2 regions of the Allocoprobacillus halotolerans genome follow, and region 1 is predicted to be linked to the other one. Evidence: riboswitches for the same ligand, from Rfam matches in the RefSeq annotation. Region 1 holds a riboswitch; the other holds the start of a gene.
The links. Region 1 has a riboswitch for lysine ahead of NMU03_RS02335 (transporter substrate-binding domain-containing protein). Riboswitches for the same ligand answer to the same signal wherever they lie in the genome.
Positions count from the first base shown of each region.

Region 2: linked by a shared signal. The riboswitch ahead of NMU03_RS06410 (ACT domain-containing protein) and the one ahead of NMU03_RS02335 (transporter substrate-binding domain-containing protein) in region 1 are both predicted to bind lysine.

Region 1 is NZ_CP101620.1:362,062-373,279, forward strand. Features, by position in the region: tRNA gene NMU03_RS02285 (tRNA-Val) at 1-13, opposite strand, end outside; tRNA gene NMU03_RS02290 (tRNA-Glu) at 17-92, opposite strand; tRNA gene NMU03_RS02295 (tRNA-Asn) at 100-175, opposite strand; gene NMU03_RS02300 (hypothetical protein) at 260-601, opposite strand; gene NMU03_RS02305 (aminotransferase-like domain-containing protein) at 648-1,847, opposite strand; gene NMU03_RS02310 (hypothetical protein) at 1,956-2,294, shown strand; gene NMU03_RS02315 (hypothetical protein) at 2,211-2,915, opposite strand; gene NMU03_RS02320 (MerR family transcriptional regulator) at 2,912-3,175, opposite strand; gene NMU03_RS02325 (amino acid ABC transporter ATP-binding protein) at 3,253-3,996, opposite strand; gene NMU03_RS02330 (amino acid ABC transporter permease) at 4,005-4,727, opposite strand; gene NMU03_RS02335 (transporter substrate-binding domain-containing protein) at 4,731-5,555, opposite strand; lysine riboswitch at 5,619-5,788, opposite strand; gene NMU03_RS02340 (GTP pyrophosphokinase) at 5,876-6,937, opposite strand; gene lgt (prolipoprotein diacylglyceryl transferase) at 7,027-7,869, opposite strand; partial or broken gene hprK (HPr(Ser) kinase/phosphatase) at 7,832-8,766, opposite strand; partial or broken gene uvrA (excinuclease ABC subunit UvrA) at 8,777-11,218, opposite strand, start outside.
Region 2 is NZ_CP101620.1:1,073,261-1,084,478, reverse strand. Features, by position in the region: gene NMU03_RS06430 (hypothetical protein) at 1-46, shown strand, start outside; gene NMU03_RS06425 (BglG family transcription antiterminator) at 194-862, opposite strand; gene NMU03_RS06420 (metallophosphoesterase) at 930-1,988, opposite strand; gene NMU03_RS06415 (transposase) at 2,183-3,454, shown strand; lysine riboswitch at 3,663-3,834, shown strand; gene NMU03_RS06410 (ACT domain-containing protein) at 3,900-4,349, shown strand; gene dapA (4-hydroxy-tetrahydrodipicolinate synthase) at 4,360-5,256, shown strand; gene dapB (4-hydroxy-tetrahydrodipicolinate reductase) at 5,258-6,001, shown strand; gene lysA (diaminopimelate decarboxylase) at 6,014-7,324, shown strand; gene NMU03_RS06390 (ATP-binding protein) at 7,850-9,160, shown strand; gene NMU03_RS06385 (substrate-binding domain-containing protein) at 9,190-9,819, opposite strand; gene NMU03_RS06380 (LysR family transcriptional regulator) at 9,834-10,028, opposite strand; gene NMU03_RS18225 (DUF6198 family protein) at 10,184-10,498, shown strand; gene NMU03_RS06370 (hypothetical protein) at 10,670-10,912, shown strand; gene NMU03_RS06365 (M17 family metallopeptidase) at 11,018-11,218, shown strand, end outside.

The DNA.
Region 1 (11,218 bases):
GAGCTAAACCTCCATATGGTGACCTGTACGGGATTCGAACCCGTGAATGCATGCGTGAAAGGCATGTGAGTTAACCGTTTCTCCAACAGGCCACAAAAATGGCGCTTGAAGTAGGACTCGAACCTACGACCGATCGGTTAACAGCCGATTGCTCTACCAACTGAGCTATTCAAGCATATTTCATATTGCTCAAATATATTATCATATCATATCTCTGAATGCAAGTCTTTTTTTAAAAAAATAGAAGTCTTTGCGACTTCTATAAAAACTCTCCATTTTTACCCCAATTTTCAAATTCTTCAATAGAGAGATATTGTTGTTGAACAGGTATTTTTGTAATACGTTCTACTTCTTTTAATAATTTTTCAGCAAATTCTTTTTTATATGCATATTCTGTTGTATGAAAAAGCTGACATGATATTTTCATACAATCCATTTCCTGTCCTCTAAAATACATCACTTGGTTATCTTCTATATGAATCATCAAATTTTCTTCCTTTTTTTGAGGTAAGATAGAAATGAGTTCTCCAGCACTTTCTTTCAATGCTTTTTCTTGATTTAATGTTAGTGTTTTTGTTGTTGTAAATGTTATATACGGCATACAATTTTCCTCCCATTTATCAATTATATATGAATCAACTTAAAAATTATGACGAAATTTTTGACATTTCATAAGTTAATTCACCCAATATTTGAACACCTTCAATAATCTTTTCATCAGTTGGTGTCGAATAATTCATTCTAAAGCTATGACACTCTTTTGAATCATCATCTAAAAAGGCATTACCTGGTACAACAGCCACATTTTTTTCTAATGCTTTTTTGACAAATGTCAACATATCAATGCTTTCTGGTAAAGTAACCCAAATAAACATTCCTCCTGTTGGAATCGTATATTGAATTGAAGGATGGAAATGTTTCTTCATTTCATCTACCATTAAGTGACATTTCTTTTTATAAATCATTGAAATCCTATCAATATGAGCATCCATATCATAATCATGAAGATAACGAGCCATGACCTTTTGTGCCCAAAGATTTGAATGAACATCACTAGCTTGTTTAGCAACCGTCATTTTTTGAATAATCGCTTGTGGTGCTATACAACAGGCAATACGCATACCCGGAGCAATAATCTTAGAAAGACTGGCTGCATAAATGACCAAACTATCTTCATCCATTGATTTTATAGATGGCACAGCTTCTCCAGCAAATCTTAAATCCCCATAAGGATTATCTTCTAAAATCAAAACACCATATTCTTTCGCAAGTGCTAACACTTCTTTTCTGACTTCTAATGACATTGTCATTCCTGTTGGATTTTGAAAATTAGGTATCAAATACATAAATTTAGGTCTTGGTTCCATTGATAAAGCTTGTTTTAAGTCTTCTAAATCCAATTGTCCATCTTTATATTCAATACCTCTTAAAACAGCTCCTAATGATTTAAAAGCATTTAAAGCTCCTAAAAAACTTGGATTTTCACAAATCACAACATCACCTTCATTACATAAGGTTTTCGCTGCAAATTCCATAATCTGTTGTGAACCAGAAGTAATAATCATTTGGTCCCCATCTTTTGTCACTTGTTCATAACGATTAAAAAACTTCGTTGCCTCTCTAAGTAATTCCTGATCACCCTCAGTAATTCCATACTGTAAAATACTGATGGGTTCATTTTTTAATAAATCAGCTGATATTTTTTCAATTTCTTTAACTGGAAATGCCTCTGCTGAAGGATTTCCACCAGCAAAACTAATCATATTGGGATCAGCCGTTGCCTTTAATATTTCCCTAATCGCAGATGCTTTGACATTTGACATACGTTTTGCAAATTGATATTCCATCATAAAACCCCCTTATCATATGTTTTATTATAAACCAATTTTGTGATAATAACTAGATATTTATGAAAACAAGATATATAATAGAGATAGAGATAGGTGGTGATAATTATGCAAGTGATTGTAGTTGTTTTAAATAAACTTGATTGCTTAGATGATTTACTTGCAAATTTAAAAAGAGCAGGTGTGCGTGGGGGAACAATTATCGAATCGACTGGAATGATTAAAAGCATAGATGATTCTGATGAAAGTTACTTACTTGGTTCATTGCGTTTATTCTTAGAAAATCCTCGTCCTGAAAGTAAAACAATTTTCTTTATTGTTGATGATGGTCAAGTAGATTTAGTAAGAAAGACAGTGGATGATTCAGTGGGTGGTATTGATAATCCAAATACAGGTATTGTTTTTGGACTTCCATTGACATTTGCAGATGGTTTGATGAAAAAATAAAGCTTCGACTTTATTTTTTCTTAGCCGAAACTTTGCATCATAATAAAGATTTAATTCTTGACAGACTCTTTGATTCAAATCTATCAAGCGTTGATAATAATAAGCATAATCCTGAGACAAATCACACATGGCAGGTAATAAAATATCATAATAGCCACTATTTCTTAATCTTATTTTCATTTTTCTTTGGGGATAGGATAATATGCGATACCACCATTTCTGTTGTAATTGATAGTTTTGTAAACATAACTGTTTCATTTTATCAGAAACATCCTCTTGTTCTAATAATTGATTCTTATAAAGATTAACATCATGCCATCCTTGTTTAAGCTGTTGTGTATTGGTTTTTGATAAAAAGAAAAGAATGCGATAGAAAAAAGGTATCTTTATTTCAAAATGATTCCAGAAATCAAGAATACGTAAATAAGCTTCCTGTTGTTTTGATGTTTGAATTGTCACATGGAGGTAGCTTTCAAAATGTTCATAAAACATTTCAAAAAATGGTTGAGGAATACTATCTTTCATGACTTGATAAATATCAGTTATACATCCTGTATATTCTTGCTGATTGTTTTCAATATAGTTATACATCTGTTTTAAATTCTCTTGCATATAAGTCATTTGTTTTTGTCTTTGTTGATATATTTTTGTAAGTCGTCTTTTTTTGAATCTTCGTCTAAATCCAATAAATAACGAATATCCTCAATACTTATATCAAAGCTACGATACATCACAATTTCTTGAATCCTTTGAACATCTTTCTCACTAAATTCACGATAACCATTTTGATTTTTATGAGTCTTAATCAAATGTTGTTTTTCATAATAATAAATTGCTTTTTTTGTGATATGACAAGAATCACAAATTTCCTGTATCTTCATCTTCATCACCTCCATCATTATCATAAACTATCCTCTTAGGGCATAGTCAACAAAAAAAGTATCCCGAAAGATACTTTTTAATCATTTGTTTTTAAATAACGTTTTAAGAAAGTACGTGTACGCTCTTCTCTTGGATGTTCAAAAATATCTGTTGGTGTTCCTTCTTCTACAATCACACCCTGATCCATAAACACCACATGTGAAGACACATCTTTCGCAAATTCCATTTCATGTGTTACCACAATCATCGTTAAACCTTCATTCGCTAATTCTTTCATGATAGCTAAAACATCGCCAACCATTTCAGGATCCAATGCACTTGTCGGTTCATCAAACAAAAGGACTTCCGGACTCATGCATAAAGCTCTAGCAATCGCTACCCTTTGTTTTTGTCCTCCTGATAATTGCACACTGCTTTGATTTGCAAAACTTAACATCCCGACTTTTTCTAAATATTTCAAAGCCATTTGCTTGGCTTCTTCTTTACTACGTTTTAAAACTTTCATCTGTCCAATCATACAGTTTTCTAAAACTGTTAAGTTATTAAACAAATAAAACCCTTGAAATACCATTCCCACACGAGAACGATATTGATTGACATGAAAACCACGCCCTAAAATATCTTCTCCATGAAACAAGATATGTCCATCATCTAATCTTTCTAATAAATTGATACAACGTAATAATGTTGATTTCCCACTACCACTTGAACCAATAATTGTAACAACTTCACCTTTATGAATATCAAAATTAATATCATGCAAAACTTCTAAATGTTTAAAACTTTTCTTTAAATGCTGTACTTGAATAATTGCTTCCATATAATCTCCTAACTACAAAAATCCTTTGTTTGTTTCACTGTATTCATTCTTTTTTCAATATAATTCAAAATAAAGGTGCTGATTGTTGTTAAAAAGAGATAAATGATTGCTGATACCAAAAATGTTTCAATATATTTATAATTTGATCCAGCAACTGAAGTTGTCTGAAAATATAATTCTGTTACAGAAATAACATTCAACATAGAACTATCTTTAATATTGACAATCAACTGATTTCCAATTGATGGGAAAGTATTTTTAATTGCTTGTGGAAAAATAACAGAAACTAATGTTTGAGTTGTTGTCATACCAATACTTTTCGCAGCTTCTGTTTGTCCAACGTCCACAGATTGAATACCAGCACGAATAATCTCAGCCATATAAGCTCCAGTATTAATTGAGATAATAAATAAAGCAGCTGTCATTGAAGACCAATTAATCACTTGTCTTAATAAATGAAATATAAACATCGCCTGAACCATCATTGGTGTTCCTCTAAACACCCAAATATAAAAACCTGTTAATAATTTTCCAATACGTTTCAATACTTTGACAACGGTAGAATCATAGTCATTGATTTCAATAGCTCTCACTCCACCAGCAAGTAATCCAATCAAAAATCCACATACTGTTCCGACAATCGCAAACAGTAATGTTATCTGAACACCATAACTAAAGAGTGAAAAATTTCTTTGAAAGATCTCCCACGCTTTTGCAAAATCAATACGCATACATTATTCTCCTGCTGGCTGTCTTGTTACAGCATCACTCATTAATTGTTTTCTTTCATCTGTTGTAATCTTATCTAAAGAGGCTTGTACTTTTTTAAAGAATTCACTATCTCTTGTTCCTTCTTTTAAACCAATAGATACTGTTGTATCACATTCAAATCCTTTGCCTTCATCAAATTGAACAACTGTTAAATCATCATTAGCTGCTAAAACACCTTCAGCAACTGCCATTTCAGCTGTAATACCATCAACATCACCTTGTTGTAAAGCAACAACCATTTCTGGATAAGTTGCTTTTGGTGTCACATGGTTGACACCTTTGATTTGATCAATGACATCATCATAATTTGTCCCTTTTTGTCCAACAACATTCTTTCCACTAAATTGTTGAATATCAGTAAATTTAGCTTCTTCACTATCTTTACGAACAATCATAATCATACCTTCACTATCATAATAAGGTTCTGTAAAATCAATACCTTCTTCTCTTGTTTCATCGGCTGTCATTCCCGCAATAATCGCATCAATTTCCCCTGATTCTAAGGCAACTGGTAGACCATCCCATGAAATCTTTTTAATGACAAGTTCCATTCCTAAATCATCAGCAATCTTTTTGGCAATCTGCACATCATATCCATCAGCATATCCAGCATTCCCTAAAGATACTGTCGTTTCACTTTCTTCACTAACTTGCCAGTTAAAAGGTGCATAACCACATTCCATTCCTACTACAAATTGTTCTTTTTCACTTGTTGCATTATTACTTCCACAACCAAATAAAAGTGAAGCCATCAAAGTAGCCATCATAACTTTTCCAAATTTTTTCATTTTTATTTCTCTCCTTTTTATTATCTAAAAATAAAAGTCGTGCTATTAACACGACTGAGTCATCATATTAATAGCGCCTCTCCATCATGATGGAGGAGTGTTATAAGTATTCCCTATAACCCCAAGATAACAATTTGCCAATAGTCATCTTTCGGCAATGATTACCTTTCCTATTTTTCTTCGTCTGCCAACTCCAAATAGTACTCTGATGCATTGCTGCCTCTAATTCTTTTATTTTCATGTCTTATGCTATATGTTTTTTAACATCTTGTCAACTTTTTTCACATCTTTTTTATAAAAAATTCCCATAAATCCATCATTTATGAAACACTGACCTGTTTTTCTTCGATAATTTCTTTTAAAGTCCGTAAACGTTCAATACTTTCTTTTGTAAAAATATCTTCTGGATCGGCTGATCCTTCATTGGCCAACATCACAAGTGAAATCCAAATCAATACATTATAAATATTAATTTTTTGATTTTCTTTAGAATTTTCTATACGTTCACGCGATAACCATTCAATTTCTTTTATATGATTTTCTACAAAATCATCTAATTCATTAATATAAGTATAACCCATATAATGAAATCTTTGGACTAATCGTGATTGTGAAATCAATTCTGAATCGCGTTCAAACTGAAATTGAAATTCCGTGTGTAACTTTTCTAAAATATTATTTATGCGTGGAGAAGTATTGACATATTGAGCTAATGAATTGGCATTAATATCGGTTTTTAAAACTTTTTCAATATGCACAATTCCTTTATTATATTCATCTACTTCTTTTGCAATCTGTACAAACTCTTCATCTAATAATTCTAATGATGCTGATAATCTTGTTAAACGACGGCGAATATCTTTAGGTATTTCATATTGTGATTTATAACCTAACCCATGTTCAATTTCTGCCCATGAATGTTGCAATGTTGTACGAATCTGTAATTCAAAAACAATATCTTTATAGGCTGAATATTCAATCAATTGACATCTTTCATCATTAAACTTAATCAATAAATGTAAAGAATTGTACCCAAAATCAATACGATCATCATAATTCTTCTTTCTTTTATCATTATATTCTACAATATCAAAATTATCTTTTACACACTCATAAATACGATCCACATCATTTTCAAATAAAGTAATAATACGACAAGCAACAACATCTGTAATTTGTGAAATATCACGATATTTATTTTTATATGTAATCTTTTTCATTAAAGCATCTTCACTTTTAATACGAATAGCCATATTAGAAATACGAAAATGGTGTGTTTCAATAATACGGGTAAAAATATCATCAATATCATGTTTCAAAGAACGATAAACATCCTGATTATCATGATATTGTTTAATAATTTTCTTTGCAGAGTTATGCATAAAATCACCTCATGTTTCAATTATATACGTCTTATATGAAATGTTCATGAACAAACACTTAAAGAAAAAAATGTGGACGAGTCCACATTTTAACTTTGATTCATATCACTGATTTTCTTGCCTTTTAAATGCACATAAACAATGCCAACAAGACCTACAATCAAAAAGGCAATCGATACAAGTTGAGCCATGCGAATAGGTCCAAACATTAAACTATCAGTACGCATGCCTTCAATAGGAAAACGAACCAAACCATAAAAGACAAAGTAACTAAAGAACTGAGTCCCTATATGTTTTTGAAATCTTCTCACCACAAAGATAATCAATAGAAAAGCAATCACATTTCCTAGTGATTCATATAAGAATGTTGGGTGGTGATAGGCACCATTGATATACATATTATCAATAATGAATTGTGGAAGATGTAGTGATTGTAAAAACTCTAAACTCACTTCTCCTCCAAAAGCTTCATGATTAAAGAAATTTCCCCATCTGCCAAATGCTTGGGCAATTAAAACACCAGGCATAATAGCATCACCTGCGACTAAGAAAGGAATATCATGCTTTTTAAAAAAGTAATAACTGTATATTAATCCGGAGAAAATTCCCCCTTGAATGGCTAAACCTCCATGCCAAATCGCAAAGATTTCCATTGGTGATGAGGCATATAATTCATCGAAGGTAAAGATGACGTACCAGATTCTAGCTCCCACAATACCAATTAACAGTAAAGCTAGAAAATAATCTGATAGGATTGTTGAAGAATATCCTAATTGTTTAAAACGATATTGTCCTAAAAAATATGCAATACAAGCCCCTGTGAGAATACAAACAGCATACCATTGAATATGAAGTGGTCCAATGGATACAAAAGTTGAAAAATCTTCAAAAATGTCATGATGATTTATTTTTAATATTGTCAAGAATACGATTGACAAATTCTTTACTTGAATCGAATCCTGAATCCTTTAATTGCATATTCATCACAGCTGCTTCAATGATTGCTGACATACTACGTCCTCCCGTCACTGGTACAACAATCTTAGGAATTTGGATGCCTAAAATATCTTCCATAACATCATCTTCTTCCATGCCTATTCTCGTATACTCACGTGATGGTAACCAACGTTCTAATTGAATAATTAAATCAACATTATCTTTTGGTAAAACAGATGCCACCCCAAACATTTTAGAGACATCAATAACCCCTATTCCTCGTATTTCTAATAAATTTCGTAAAACTTCTGGTGCACGTCCAACAATTCCTTGACCAATATGATAAAGTTCTACTGCATCATCAGCAATCAAGAAATGTCCACGTTTGATTAATTCTAAGGCTATCTCTGATTTTCCAATCCCACTATCACCACGAATAACAACACCCTTACCATAAATATTTAAGAAAACGCCATGCATTAACGTTTCTGCAGCTAACGCCTCATCTAGTGTTCCAGTTAAATCAATAGATACACGTCCGGTTGCCTGTGTTGTTTCAAAGATAGGAAAATTTCTTTTTATAGCGATATTCTTTAATATTTCTGGGCATTCATAACCCTTAGCAATAATAATACATGGTGTTTCATCATTCGCTAATTTAGAAAAACAAGCTAATTGTGATTCCTTACTCATTTCCTTAACGAATGATATTTCTTTTTCACCAAATAAAATAATTCTTCTAAAATCAGTATGTTTAAAAATCCGGCCAATTCAAAACCTGGACGATTCATTTCTGGCACAAAGACTTCTCTTTCTAATGCTGATTCATCGCCTGATATTTGATGATACAAAGTTGGTTTCAATAAATCTTTGATTTTGACTGACTTTCCCATGACTTTCCTCCTATTCCAAGACCATTTTCAAAAAACGTCCCGTGTGACTCTTTTGAGAAGCTGCGACTTTTTCTGGTGTTCCTGATACTACAATTGTACCACCATTATCGCCACCTTCCAATCCCAAATCAATAATATAATCAGCAACTTTTATGATATCTAAATTATGTTCAATAACAATCACTGTATCTCCTTGATCAACGATACGATTTAAAACTTCAATAAGACGGGCTACATCATGGCTATGTAATCCAGTCGTTGGCTCATCTAAAATATAAACCGTTTTTCCTGTTGCTTTCTTTTGTAATTCACTCGCAAGTTTAACACGTTGAGCTTCCCCACCAGATAAAGTTGTGGCACTCTGCCCTAATTTAATATATCCTAATCCAACATCATAAATCGTTTGAAGTTTAGAACGGATACGTGGTAAATTATCAAAGAAAGTTAATGAATCTTCAATTGTCATCTCTAAAACATCATAAATGGTTTTATCTTTATAAGTGACCTGCAATGTTTCTTCATTATAACGTTTTCCACCACATTCTTCACATGGTACATAAACATCTGGTAAAAAGTGCATACTAATACGTTTGACACCATCACCTTGACAAGCCTCACAACGTCCTCCTTTGACATTAAATGAAAAACGTCCTTTATCATATCCTCGCATCTTAGCTTCAGGTGTTTTCGCAAATAATTCACGAATATCATCAAAAACACCAGTATATGTCACAGGATTGGAACGAGGTGTACGTCCAATTGGATCTTGTGACACTTCAATTACTTTATCAACATTTTCTAATCCCAAAATTTCTCGATGACGTCCTGGCTTTTCTTTAGAGTGATAAAGTTTAGCACGCATAGATTTGCATAAAATTTCATTCACCAATGTTGACTTTCCACTTCCAGAAACACCAGTGACACAAACAAACTTGCCAAGTGGAAATTTAACATTAATATTTTTTAAGTTATTTTCCTTAGCACCTTTGACTTCAATAAACAAACCATTACCTTTACGACGTTTAGCTGGAACAGGTATCTTATATTCTCCTGATAGATATTTTCCGGTAATAGAATTTGGATGATGCATCACTTCTTCAGGTGTGCCAGCTGCTACCACTTCACCACCATGAACACCAGCACCTGGTCCAATATCAATAATATAATCAGAAGCACGCATTGTATCTTCATCGTGTTCTACGACAATAACACTATTTCCTAAGTCACGCATATTGCATAATGTTTTAATCAATTTTTCATTATCACGTTGATGTAAACCAATAGATGGTTCATCTAAAACATAAAGCACTCCTGTTAAACGTGAACCAATTTGTGTTGCTAAACGAATACGCTGTGCCTCACCACCAGATAAGCCACCAGCACGTCTTGATAATGTTAAATAGCCTAACCCAACATCATTTAAGAATGTTAAACGATCTTGAATCTCTTTAATAATTAATCTCGCAATTTGTGTTTCCGTTTCATTTAATTTTAAATCACGAACAAAAGCCAGTGCTTTTTCAATCGACATATCTGTAAATTCACTAATATTCAAACCACCAACCTGTACACTTAGAACTTGTTCATTCAAACGTTTTCCTTGGCAAGTTGGACAAGTATGTTCAGCCATAAAAGAAGCATACCATTCTTTAGACCATGAAGATGTTGTTTCTTCATATCGTCTTTGAATCAACGTTTTGACACCTTCAATATGTTTTGTTGTTTTAGATACATTACCAGAACTTGATTGTAATGTGTAACTAATCGGTTTATCTGAACCATATAAAATAATATCCAATTCTTTTTACTGAAATCTTTCAATGGTTTGTCTAAATCAATATCATATTCACGACATAGTACTAAAAATCTTTGCCATTCAATACGATCTGTTCCTACCGATGTCTTAAAATAACGGATTCCACCCTGATTAATACTTAATGACCAGTCAGGTATCAACAAATCATTATCAACTTCATTTTTTACACCAATCCCTTTACAATCTGGACAAGCTCCTAAAGGATTGTTGAAAGAAAACAAACGTGGTTCTAATTTAGGAACACTGAAACCACAATGTGGACAAGCCAAATGTTGAGAAAACAGTTTTTCAGTTTTTTCATCAAGATTTTCAACAATGACTTCACCACCAGTAAGTTTCAATCCTGTTTCTAAAGAATCAGCTAAACGTGAACGATAGCCTTCTTTTTTGACAATACGATCCACCACAACATCAATATTGTGTTTTTTATTTTTATCTAAAACAATCTCTTCATCTAAAAGACGCATTTCACCATCAACTTTTACACGTAAAAAACCATCTTTCATCAGTTGTTCAAATAAGTCCTTATGTGTTCCCTTCTGATTACGACACATTCTTGATAAAACCTGTAATTTTGTACCATCAGGATATTGATCTATCGTATCAACCATTTGTTTTATGGTTTGAGATTCAATC
Region 2 (11,218 bases), 710 kb from region 1:
TATAACAGATATACATAGTGAAAAAGATGTGTTGAAGTATATCTAAATATACATGAGAATTATATTAAGTGGAGAAAATAAAGAATTTCGTCAATTATGATGAAGTTCTTTATTTTTACATATATATTTATTGACATATTTTTTAAGATATTTCATAAAAGTTTTGCATAAAAAAATAGAAGCTTTTCAACTTCTATTTCTTTAAAGCTGTTCCAAAATGTAAAGCAATATAGGCTAATTCATGTTCATTAAATTTTTGATGATAATGTTGTTCAACAATTTCATTAAAAATCTCAGCACATTTATATTCTAATTGGAATTGAGCCTGAATCTTATCTTTTAATGGATTGTCAGTTAATTGATGATTGTTTTGTAAACGATCTAAAGCAGGATAAAAATGTAAAGTCATTCCTGTATAGAACTCTTTATTTTTTCTTAAATCTAACTGAAGATCATTTTGAATGCGATTAATTGTTTCATTAATGATTTCTTCTGTATCATCATCATATAAATCAAATTCACAGTTAAAATCAATATCTAAAAGATTGATGTTTGCTAAATACATAGTTACATATTGCACTTGATTTTCATCAATCTCAATATGGAAATAATCATTTAATTGTTCAATGATTTGCTTAGAAATTTGATAATATTCATGATTCTTTAAATGATTGATTTGACTTTCACTTGTTGGAATATAAGTTCCACTCATTTCTCTAGAAAGACATAAAGAGAGATGAATAATTAAGTTATCAAAAGAAATCTCAGTCATTTCAATTTGATTGTCTTGAATAACTTTTTTTACAATGTTTTCAATGATTTCTTTTCTGTTTTCATATTGACTATCTAATTCTATAACCATAATCCTTACCTCGCTTTTCATATGATATATTATTTGAATTCAAAAGTCTACTATAAAAAATTTTTTCTCAAAATGAAACATGTACTTCAACGTATTCACATTGTGTCATTAATCGTAGCGGAAATCCCCATGACCCATAACCACTAGAAACAATCAAAGATTTGTTGTTTTTTATAAGTACGCCGTAGTCATTATCATAAATCAAACCAGTAATCAAAGAACCAGGAAAAACTTGACCAGCATGAGTATGACCTGAAAGCTGTATATCAGCAAATTTAAGGTTTTCTTCGTATCGTAAAGGATTATGATCTAAGACAATGGTTGGTAAAGACATATCCATATTTTGACAGATTGTTTCTATGGAAGTAGAAGTGCGTAGACTGACATCTTCTCGTCCTATTATATTAAAAAGACCATCAATACATACAAAATTTTCATTTAAATATGTGATTTGATATTTTTGATAAAGTTCTTGAGTAGATATTGATACATATCTTTCATGATTACCATCTATCGCAAAGATACCATATTGACTATGAATAGTTGATAGAATTTGCAAAGTTTGTTCAATATCATTCATTGAAGAAGATTCATCAAAAATATCACCACCTAAACATATGAGATCATAGTCTTTTTGATTTAATGTTTTGACAAGATTTTGAATATCTTGTGGTGTTGTTCCACTGCTTATATGAATATCACTGATAAAAGCAAGTTTTAAAGATTTTAATGTTGTATCTTTTTCAATAGAAATTTGATAATGAGTGACTTGTCTATCAAAATGAGAATAATAACCAATACCTGTAACCAATAGTGAAATTAATACAAATATAGGCATTATTGATTTTTGAAAAGCATGATGAAAGTAATGACACCATAAACGATAAATGAGTATACATAAACAAAATAGAAAACAAGATAGAATATAAAAACTAACAGTATAAAACCATAAATCAAAAGATGGTTTTAAAAAGATTTTTATAAGAAGTGTTAATATAGATACAATTGTTAATGTATAGAGAATATAACGCGAACTTTTTTTCATATGTTTAAATATACGAAGAAAATAGTAAAAAGGTGCTATAATAAGAAAGAGAGATAAAATTGTATAAAATAGAATCATCATAATCAGGACCTCTTTTCTTTTTTTACAAGTATAACATAATTGAATAAAAAATAATTTGAGTTTCGGTAAAAAAATAAAAAACAGGTAAAAAGTTATTCACAAATTGCCTGTTTTGCTTTATTTATAAGGAAAATCAGCCTCTAAAATGTTATAATAATTTTATCTCAATAAACAAAATTTAGGAGGGATTTTCCATGAGTTATTTTACCACAGATCTATATGAAACGAAAAGAGAAATTGTCAATTTTTCTAATAAATTATCAGACAGTCTTGATAAACCTGCTGCCAAGTTTGTCATGGACATGATGTTTGGTCTTGCAAGAAGTCAAAGTGTTCTACTTAGCGATATTGCCAGAGCTCTTGATGAAAATATCAAGCTCAATTATACAATTGACAGATTATCCAATCATTTGGCTCAATTTGATGATGAAGCAATGAACCAAATGAAATCCAATTATAATGATATGGTTATCAAGCATCTTAGCGAAGACAGGATCATTTTACTTGATAACAGTGAAATCATCAAAAAATATGGAAGAAAATTTGAAGATCTTTGTATGGTCAGGGATGCTTCCTCACTTAAGGATGACATTTATCCTGGATACCATGTATGTGAGGCAACTGCCCTCACACAGGATCAACATCATCCAATATCTTTGTATAGCCATATCTATTCAACTGAAAGTGAAGGATTCAAGTCAATGAACGATGAAACAATAAAGAGCATAAAATATGTCAAATCTCTCATTCCTGAAAGATGTACATTTGTATGTGACAGAGGATATGATGCCAATGTATTTTATGATTACTTCATAGATGAAAATCATAATGCAGATGATTTCATCATCAGACTCAAAGAAAATAGAACATTATTGTTTAAAGGGAAGCCAAAGAAAGTAGGAGAAATCGCCAAAAGAAGAAAAGGCAAGATTAAGATGAACATGTATTTTTCTAAGGAAGACAGTGAAGTCTATGTATCACATACGAGAGTGGAACTGCCATCACAAAAGGGAAGGATATTAAATCTAGTCATTGTGTATGGATTAAGTGAAGAAAAACCGATGATGCTTTTAACGAATAGAGAGATCAGGAATAAAAGAGATGTGCATAAGATAGTGAGGGCATATATGTCAAGGTGGCGAATCGAGGAGAAATTCAGATTCAAAAAGAATCAGTATGGTTTTGAAAATATAAGAGTAAGGACAATGAAATCAATAAATGTATTGAATACGATATTGATGATGCATATAGGGCATATAACACTGTTGGCAGAGAAAGTAGACAAGAAATTACTAGTCATAAAGATGATAGAGAGAAGCAAATCGCTTAAAGGAAAGAGATATTACTGGTGCTATCAGATCAGTAAAGGGATACAGGAAATATTAAAATATGCACAAAAGGGAATCAAGGAGTTTCAAAATATAAGAGAGAAGCAGGAATACAGGCAGCTGCAACTGAAACTATAAAATGAACATATAGTAAATAATAAAAAAGGTCATGAAAATGACACTTTTTCAGCTACAATAAAAAGAGAATAAAAACAAAAAAGATGATATAGATAAGAAAACAAGGGTTATGACAATAAACAACAAGACATACCCTTCAAAAAAGAATGCAAAAAACCGAAAGTCAAAAAAATAAAGGTTGCTTTCAAAGAGCTCATATGATAGTATAAAAAAAGATAGAGGTGCAAGAGTTAAGAGTTCTTTTATATCAATAGGTGCAACTAAAAAGAAGGAGGAACGATTGCCGAAGGGATAATTATTTGCATGTGATTATTGCCTGGGGGTATAGAGAATATCTATATCACTGTCACTTTAGGATAAAGTGGTGTGCTATTGCTTAATAAAATAATCTTTATTATTGCAATGGGACCATTGCAATTTTTTATTAACAAAGAAGGTGAAAATAATGAAATTGATTGAATCTGATCGTCATATTATCCAAGTCAAATTGATGAATGTAGAAAAGAACTCATTATTTGTAGGTGATATTTTTCAAACAATTTCTTCAAAGAATGTCAATATTGATATGATTTCAGAAGTGCTTTTAGAAGATGAAATGCGTATTGATTTTACATGTAGTCAAGATGACCAAAAGAATTTAGATGAGGCTTTGTCAATAGTAAGAACAAAGCATCCCCATATACAAATTTATCAAAATAGACAAGTCGCAAAAATTAAACTTGAAAGTGATGCAATGAAAGATGAAGTGGGTGTTGCGGCAATCTTTTTTACAGTGTTAGGTAAACATCAAATACCATTACTTCAAGTTACAACATCAGAAGTATCTATTTCTTGTGTTATTCCATTGGAATATATTGATTTAGCGATGTCAGAAATTAAGAAAGAATATAAATAGGAGGAAAGTTATGGAACCAATTTTTGAAGGAAGTGCAGTTGCATTAGTATTACCCATGTTAGATGATGGTAGTATTGATTATGAAGGATTTAAAAGACAAGTTCAAAGAATGATTGATGGAGGTGTACAGGCTCTTTTAGTGAATGGAACAACAGGAGAAACACCAACTATTCATATTAACGAAGAATTTGAATTAACAAAGATTGTGATGGAAATGGCAAAAGGAACAGGTGTCAAAGTGATTGCAGGGGCCGGATCAAATGATACAGAAACAGCATTAAAGAAAGCCAAGTTTGCTAAAGAAGTAGGAGCTGATGCGATTTTAGTCGTAACGCCATATTATAATAAAACAAGTCAAAGAGGTTTAATTGATCATTATACTTATATTGCAGATCAAGTCGATATTCCAATGATTATTTATAATGTACCAGGACGTACAGGAATGAATATTACAGTTGATACAGTTGTTGAACTTGCGAAACATAAGAATATTAAAGCAATGAAAGATGCAACTGATAATATTGCTTATGCAATGGATGTTTTAACACAAACAAGAGATTTAGATTTTGATATGTATAGTGGTTGTGATGATAATATTTTACCGTTTATGGCTGCAGGTGGAAAAGGTGTGATTTCTGTATTATCTAATCTTTATCCAAGAGAAACAGAAAAATTTGCTCAAGCGATTTTACATGGTGATATGGATTTAGCGAAACAAATGGCATATGATTTGAATGATGTCAGCAAGTATTTGTTTGTTGATGTCAATCCAATCATGCCTAAAGCTGCATTAAAGAAAATGGGTGTTTGTGGTGAAATGGTGAGACGTCCATTGATTCCAACGACTGAAGCCAATAAGAAGTTATTATTTGATGCAATGGAAAGATTTGAAAAGAAGGGTTATTAAGATGAATGTATTAGTTTATGGTTTTGGCTTAATGGGTAAAAAAGTTGCACAAGCAGTAAGAGAAAATGAACACATGAATTTAGTAGGTGTTGTTTCTCCTCTCTTTGATGCGAAAATTGACGAAAAGATGTATACATCTTTAAATGAAGTTGATGAATCAGTTGATGCAATCATTGATTTTTCACATCCTGATAATTTAAGTGATATTTTAAAATTTGGTGTTAAAAATCATTGTGCTTTGGTTCTTGCGACAACAGGATATTCACAACAACAAATCTTACATATTGAAGAAGCATCTTCACAAATTCCAATCTTTCAGTCATATAACACATCTTTTGGGGTATCTATGTTGACAAAGATTGTGAAAGAAGTTGCTAAAGAATTTTATGAAAATGGATATGATATTGAAATTATTGAAAAACATCATAATCAAAAGATTGATGCGCCTAGTGGAACGGCAAAACTTTTATATGATGTGATTCATGAGGATATTGAAGAAACAGAAGAAGTTTATGACCGATCAACAGTTCATCATAAGCGTGAAAAGAATGAAGTTGGGATTCAATCAGTCCGTGCTGGAACGATTTTTGGTGAACATAGTGTTATATTTGCGGGACATGATGAAATTATTGAAGTGAAACATACAGCTTTATCGAAAGAAGTTTTTGTACAAGGGGCTATTTCAGCATGTTTAAAGATTGCTGATAAAGAAAATGGATTATTTAGTTTAAAGAATTTATATTAAAGGGGAATAAAAATGGTTTTACAAACACAATTTGCTCAAATAAGAGATCGTAGTTTATACATAGATGATGTTAATGCTATGGATTTAGTCAAAAAATATGGAACACCACTTTATGTCATGAGTGAAGGACATATTCGTCATCAATTTGAAGAATTAAAAACAAAATTTTTAGATAAATACAATCATGTCTTACCATTATTTGCATCTAAATCTTTTAGCTGTTTAGAAATCTATCGTATTGCTAGTGAATATGGAATTGGCATTGATTGTGTCAGTGCTGGAGAAATTTCAATTGCTTTAAAAGCTGGATTTGATCCACATAAAATTTATTTCCACGGAAATAATAAACTTCCATCTGAAATAGATTATGCGATTGCTCATGATGTTGATCATTTTGTGATTGATAACTTTTATGAAATTGAACTTGTTGAAAAGATAGCAAGTCAATATGATAAAACAATTTATGCAACAGTGAGAGTTGTACCAGAAATTAAGGCTGGGGGACATGGTTATATTCAAACGGGACATAAAGATACAAAGTTTGGATTTAGCGCAAGAAATGGTATTTATTTAAAGGCTATTCAACAGATTGTTGACTCAACACATATTGAATTTGAAGGTATTCATTGTCATATTGGTTCACAGGTTTTTGATTTATATGCTTACATTAGTGCTATGCATAGATTTGTGCGCTTTGCATATGAAATTTATGATCAATTAGGTGTTATGGTCAAAGCGATTAATGCTGGTGGTGGATATGGAATTGCTTATACAAAAAAAGATGAACCATTGGAATTTGAGACCATTACTTCAGAAATCATGAATATCATCAAAGATGGTTATGATCGTCGTGGTTGGGATATGCCACAAGTTTTGGTAGAACCAGGTAGATATGTGGTAGGAAATGCTGGTATTACATTATATACGGTCGGTTCAGTAAAAGACATTCCAGATGTGCGTACTTATATGAGTGTTGATGGTGGTATGACTGATAATATCAGAACAGCTTTATATGATGCCCAATATGATGGTATTATTGTCAATAAGGCATATGAACGTCGTGACACGAAAGTGACTGTGGCAGGAAAAATTTGCGAATCAGCAGATGTTGTTGTAAAAGAAATCATGTTGCCATATCCTGAACCTGGCGATATATTTGCACAATTTTCAACAGGTGCTTATCATTATTCGATGTCATCTAATTATAATCAAATCCCTAAACCAGCTGTTGTATTTACGTATAAGGGAAAAAGTAAATTAGTGATTAAAAGACAAACATTTGATGATTTGATTGCTTTTGATGTTCAAGAAGATTATCAATAAATAGAGGAAGTATTTTGACTTATGTTAAGATACTTCTTTTTTAGTAAAGTTTATTGGATACCAGGATTTTTAGTTAAAATCAGCTATAATTGAACGATTTATTATCCTGAGGGTGTGGTAGATAATATTTACGATTCTACTGTATAGTGAGGAAGTGATAACGAAATCTATATTTATAGATGGATCTGCTTTTCATTGTATGAACCACGGGCTAAAGAACAAATATGGAAGAACGTGATTTTTCTGAAATGGAGAAATCTCCAGTCTAATAAAAAGAGAGCACACAGAGATGTGCTCTTTATTGTTTTAGGAGGAAATTATGGATGCAAAAAAATTTGATAAATAAAAAGATATAGTTTATGACTCTAAATGACAATATTTAATACTACATTAAGATATAATAAAAAAGGTAAGATATTATAAAGTGCAAAAAATCACAGAAATTAAAAAGTTTTTGCTATAAAGTGCAAAGACTTTGTAAAAAAGTAAAGTTTTTGCTATAATGAAGTCAAAGGAGGGAGTTCAATGAAAAAATATGATTTAAAAATTAGAGATTTGTATCTAGATAAAATAAAAGCATTTCAAGACACAGAACCTGTAAAAGTTGTGACTGGAATACGTCGTAGTGGGAAATCGAGTCTACTTAAATTAATGGTCAATCATTTATTAGAATCTGGTATTAGTGAAGAACAGATTATAGAAATGAATTTTGAATCATATGTATATAGAAAAATGACAGCGGATGATTTTTATCATCATGTATCACAGTTGATTATACCGGATAAAAAAATGTATCTCTTTTTTGATGAACTCCAAAGAATTACTGGTTGGGAAGACGTTGTGAATTCCTTTCGTGTTGATTTTAACTGCGATATTTATATAACAGGTTCAAATGCCTATTTACTATCTTCTCAATATTCAACATACTTATCAGGAAGATTTGTAGAAATTAAAATATTACCACTCTCTTTTCAAGAATTTATTGATTTTCATGGTTTTACAATAAAAGAAGTCGTCAATGCATTGGGCAATAAAAAGAAATATGTTTATGACTCAAAAGATGAACGATATCAATTAAAAGAACTTTTTCAAGCTTATATGCGATATGGTGGTATGCCAGGAATTGCAGATGTTGGATTAGAACAAGAAAAAGTTTTGACCCTTTTAGATGGTATTTACTCAACGGTTATTGTAAGAGATATTTTAGAAAGAGAAACTTTAAAAAGTCAAAGAAAAATAACAGATTCAGTTTTGCTTAGAAAGATTGTTATGTTTCTTGCAGATAATATTGGAAGTAATATATCTATTTCAAAGATTGGAAATGTACTTGTTAATGAAGGACTATTGGATGATGGAAGAAAGACTAAACCAAGTAGCCACACTGTTCAAGCCTATGTTAATGCTTTATTGGAATCTTATTTTTTCTATGAAATCAAAAGATTTGATATTAAAGGAAAAGAATATTTGAGGACTTTAGGTAAGTTTTATATTGTTGATATTGGATTAAGAAATTATTTATTAGGTTATAGAGATAGAGATACAGGTCATGCTTTAGAAAATGTTGTTTATTTTGAATTATTAAGACGTGGTTATGATGTTGCGATAGGGAAAGTAGATCAATTAGAAATAGATTTTATTGCGACAAAAGCTGACGATAAATTATATGTACAAGTTACTGAATCCATGATGAGTGAAGATGTACGAAAAAGAGAATTAACACCTTTAGAAAAAATAAATGATAATTATGAAAAAATTATTTTGTCATTAGATGATATTGAAGTCATATCCTATAATGGTATCAAATCATATAATATTATGGATTGGTTAATAGAATAAAAGAAAAATCCCTTAAACAAATAATTTTGTTAGAGGGATTTTTGAATACTTTGTAAAAAAGCATGAAGAATATCATTCATAGTATTTTTATGCCAGATAATATAAATATGAAAACGTTGAGGAAAATCTTGCAATGAAATATAACGAAGATATTTTTGATAGGCATAATAATCTTGTGTAAATTGAGCAAGAATAGCTGTATCTTGGCTGATAGCTAAATGCATTAAAATCATATCTAAATCTTGACTTATAAAATGTAATTCATTTGTATCAAGAATGACTTGTGTTTGATTTTTAACATCAAAATAATGAAGATAATTTTCTTTAGCTAATTGATGATTTTTATTCATTGCTACAACAAAAGGATAAGAATAAATACGTTGATATTGCCAATCATCTTCAAAATTAATCAAATCATCACCAACTCTTGAAGTCAAAATACAATCTACCTGATAGTTTCTTAACATATCTTCAATTTGTTGACGAGAATCACGATAAAGCTTGACATTGATATGAGAATGGTCTTTATAAAAATTTTGAATGTGATCAATCATAATACAATGTTCAATACCTTTTAAATAACCAAGTTTTAATTCACCAATGTTTTCATGATTTAAATAATGAATCATTTCATAACATTCTTGATTAACTTCTAACATTTTTGTAGCTGTCTTTAAAAAAATTCTCCCTTTTGTGTTAAATGAACATTTTTCTTTGTTCTTATAAATAAATCAAATCCTAAAGTTTCCTCTAAATGTTTAATATGATTAGTAACAGCAGTTTGAGAAATAAAAAGATTTTGAGCAGTTTTTGTAAAATGAAGTGTTTTTGCTACTTCTACAAAACATTTTAATTGTTGAATATTCATAGATGCACCTCTTATTAATAACTTTTCATTATTATAACATGATATATTTATATTAGACTATTATGATAAAATCATTAAAATAAAGAAGGGTTAGGAGTGAATATGTGAAGAAATTTATCATTTATATCATTGGTTTAAATTTTTAAGAATTAGGAATTGTTTTAAATATTACGACAGGCTTAGGGCTAGCAGCTTTATCAAGTTCTATTTATGCAACAAGTGAAACCAACCTTGTTTTAAATCCAGGTGATGGCATTGTCAAAACAATTAGTCAAGTTTTTCACTTACCTTTCTATAACGTTAAAAATATCTTTGATATATCAATGATTGCTTGTTCATTAGCTTTAAGTTTTATAACACAAAGTCCAATTAAGGGAATTGGTGTAGGAACAATTATTTCATCAATTATGATAGGAAGATTAATTAAAATTTGGCAACATATTCTTCAAAAAATATTATTTCATGTATAAATAAAAAAGAAATGTTCATAATTCACATATGAGGTGAATGAATATGAACAATTTAAAAAAATAGTTTTTATTATATTAGTCTGTATGCTTTGTGTCAGCGTAGAAGCCAAAAGTCAAAATCCTAAATATAAAATTATATCAAATAGTTTAAAACAAGAGGATATTCAAAAAATGTATGATATTAAAAATCAATTATTAATAGACTATAAAGAATGGGTTAAAGGTGTAGATAACCCTGAACAGGCTTTAGCTGACCATCAATCTGACTATCGGGCAACCTATAAACAAGGTGTTTATACGATTATTTTAGGAGATGGAGAAGGAAAAAGTTTAACTGGAGATTTAAAAGTCAATTATTGTGAAACAACAAAGGACATAGAAACAAAGTCTTTGATATGGGATTGGTTATTTTGATATGAAACAATGTGTTTCATATTTTTTGTTATTACAAGATAAGCGAAACAATTGCTTTCCAATATATAAAAGTGATAGAATATTGGACATAAGGAGGATTGTTTCATGAAACAAATAGAAAGTTTAAATAAACATATTGTCATCTATCCTATCTATGATAATCAGCCTGTTGATTCTTGGCTTTGTGATGCTTTAGGATATGATGTCAATGATATAATTGATAAAGATTATGCAAAAATGACACAGATTCATACATTAGGAAAATATCCTTTCCCTTATATCATCTTTGTAGGACTTGGTAAGGAA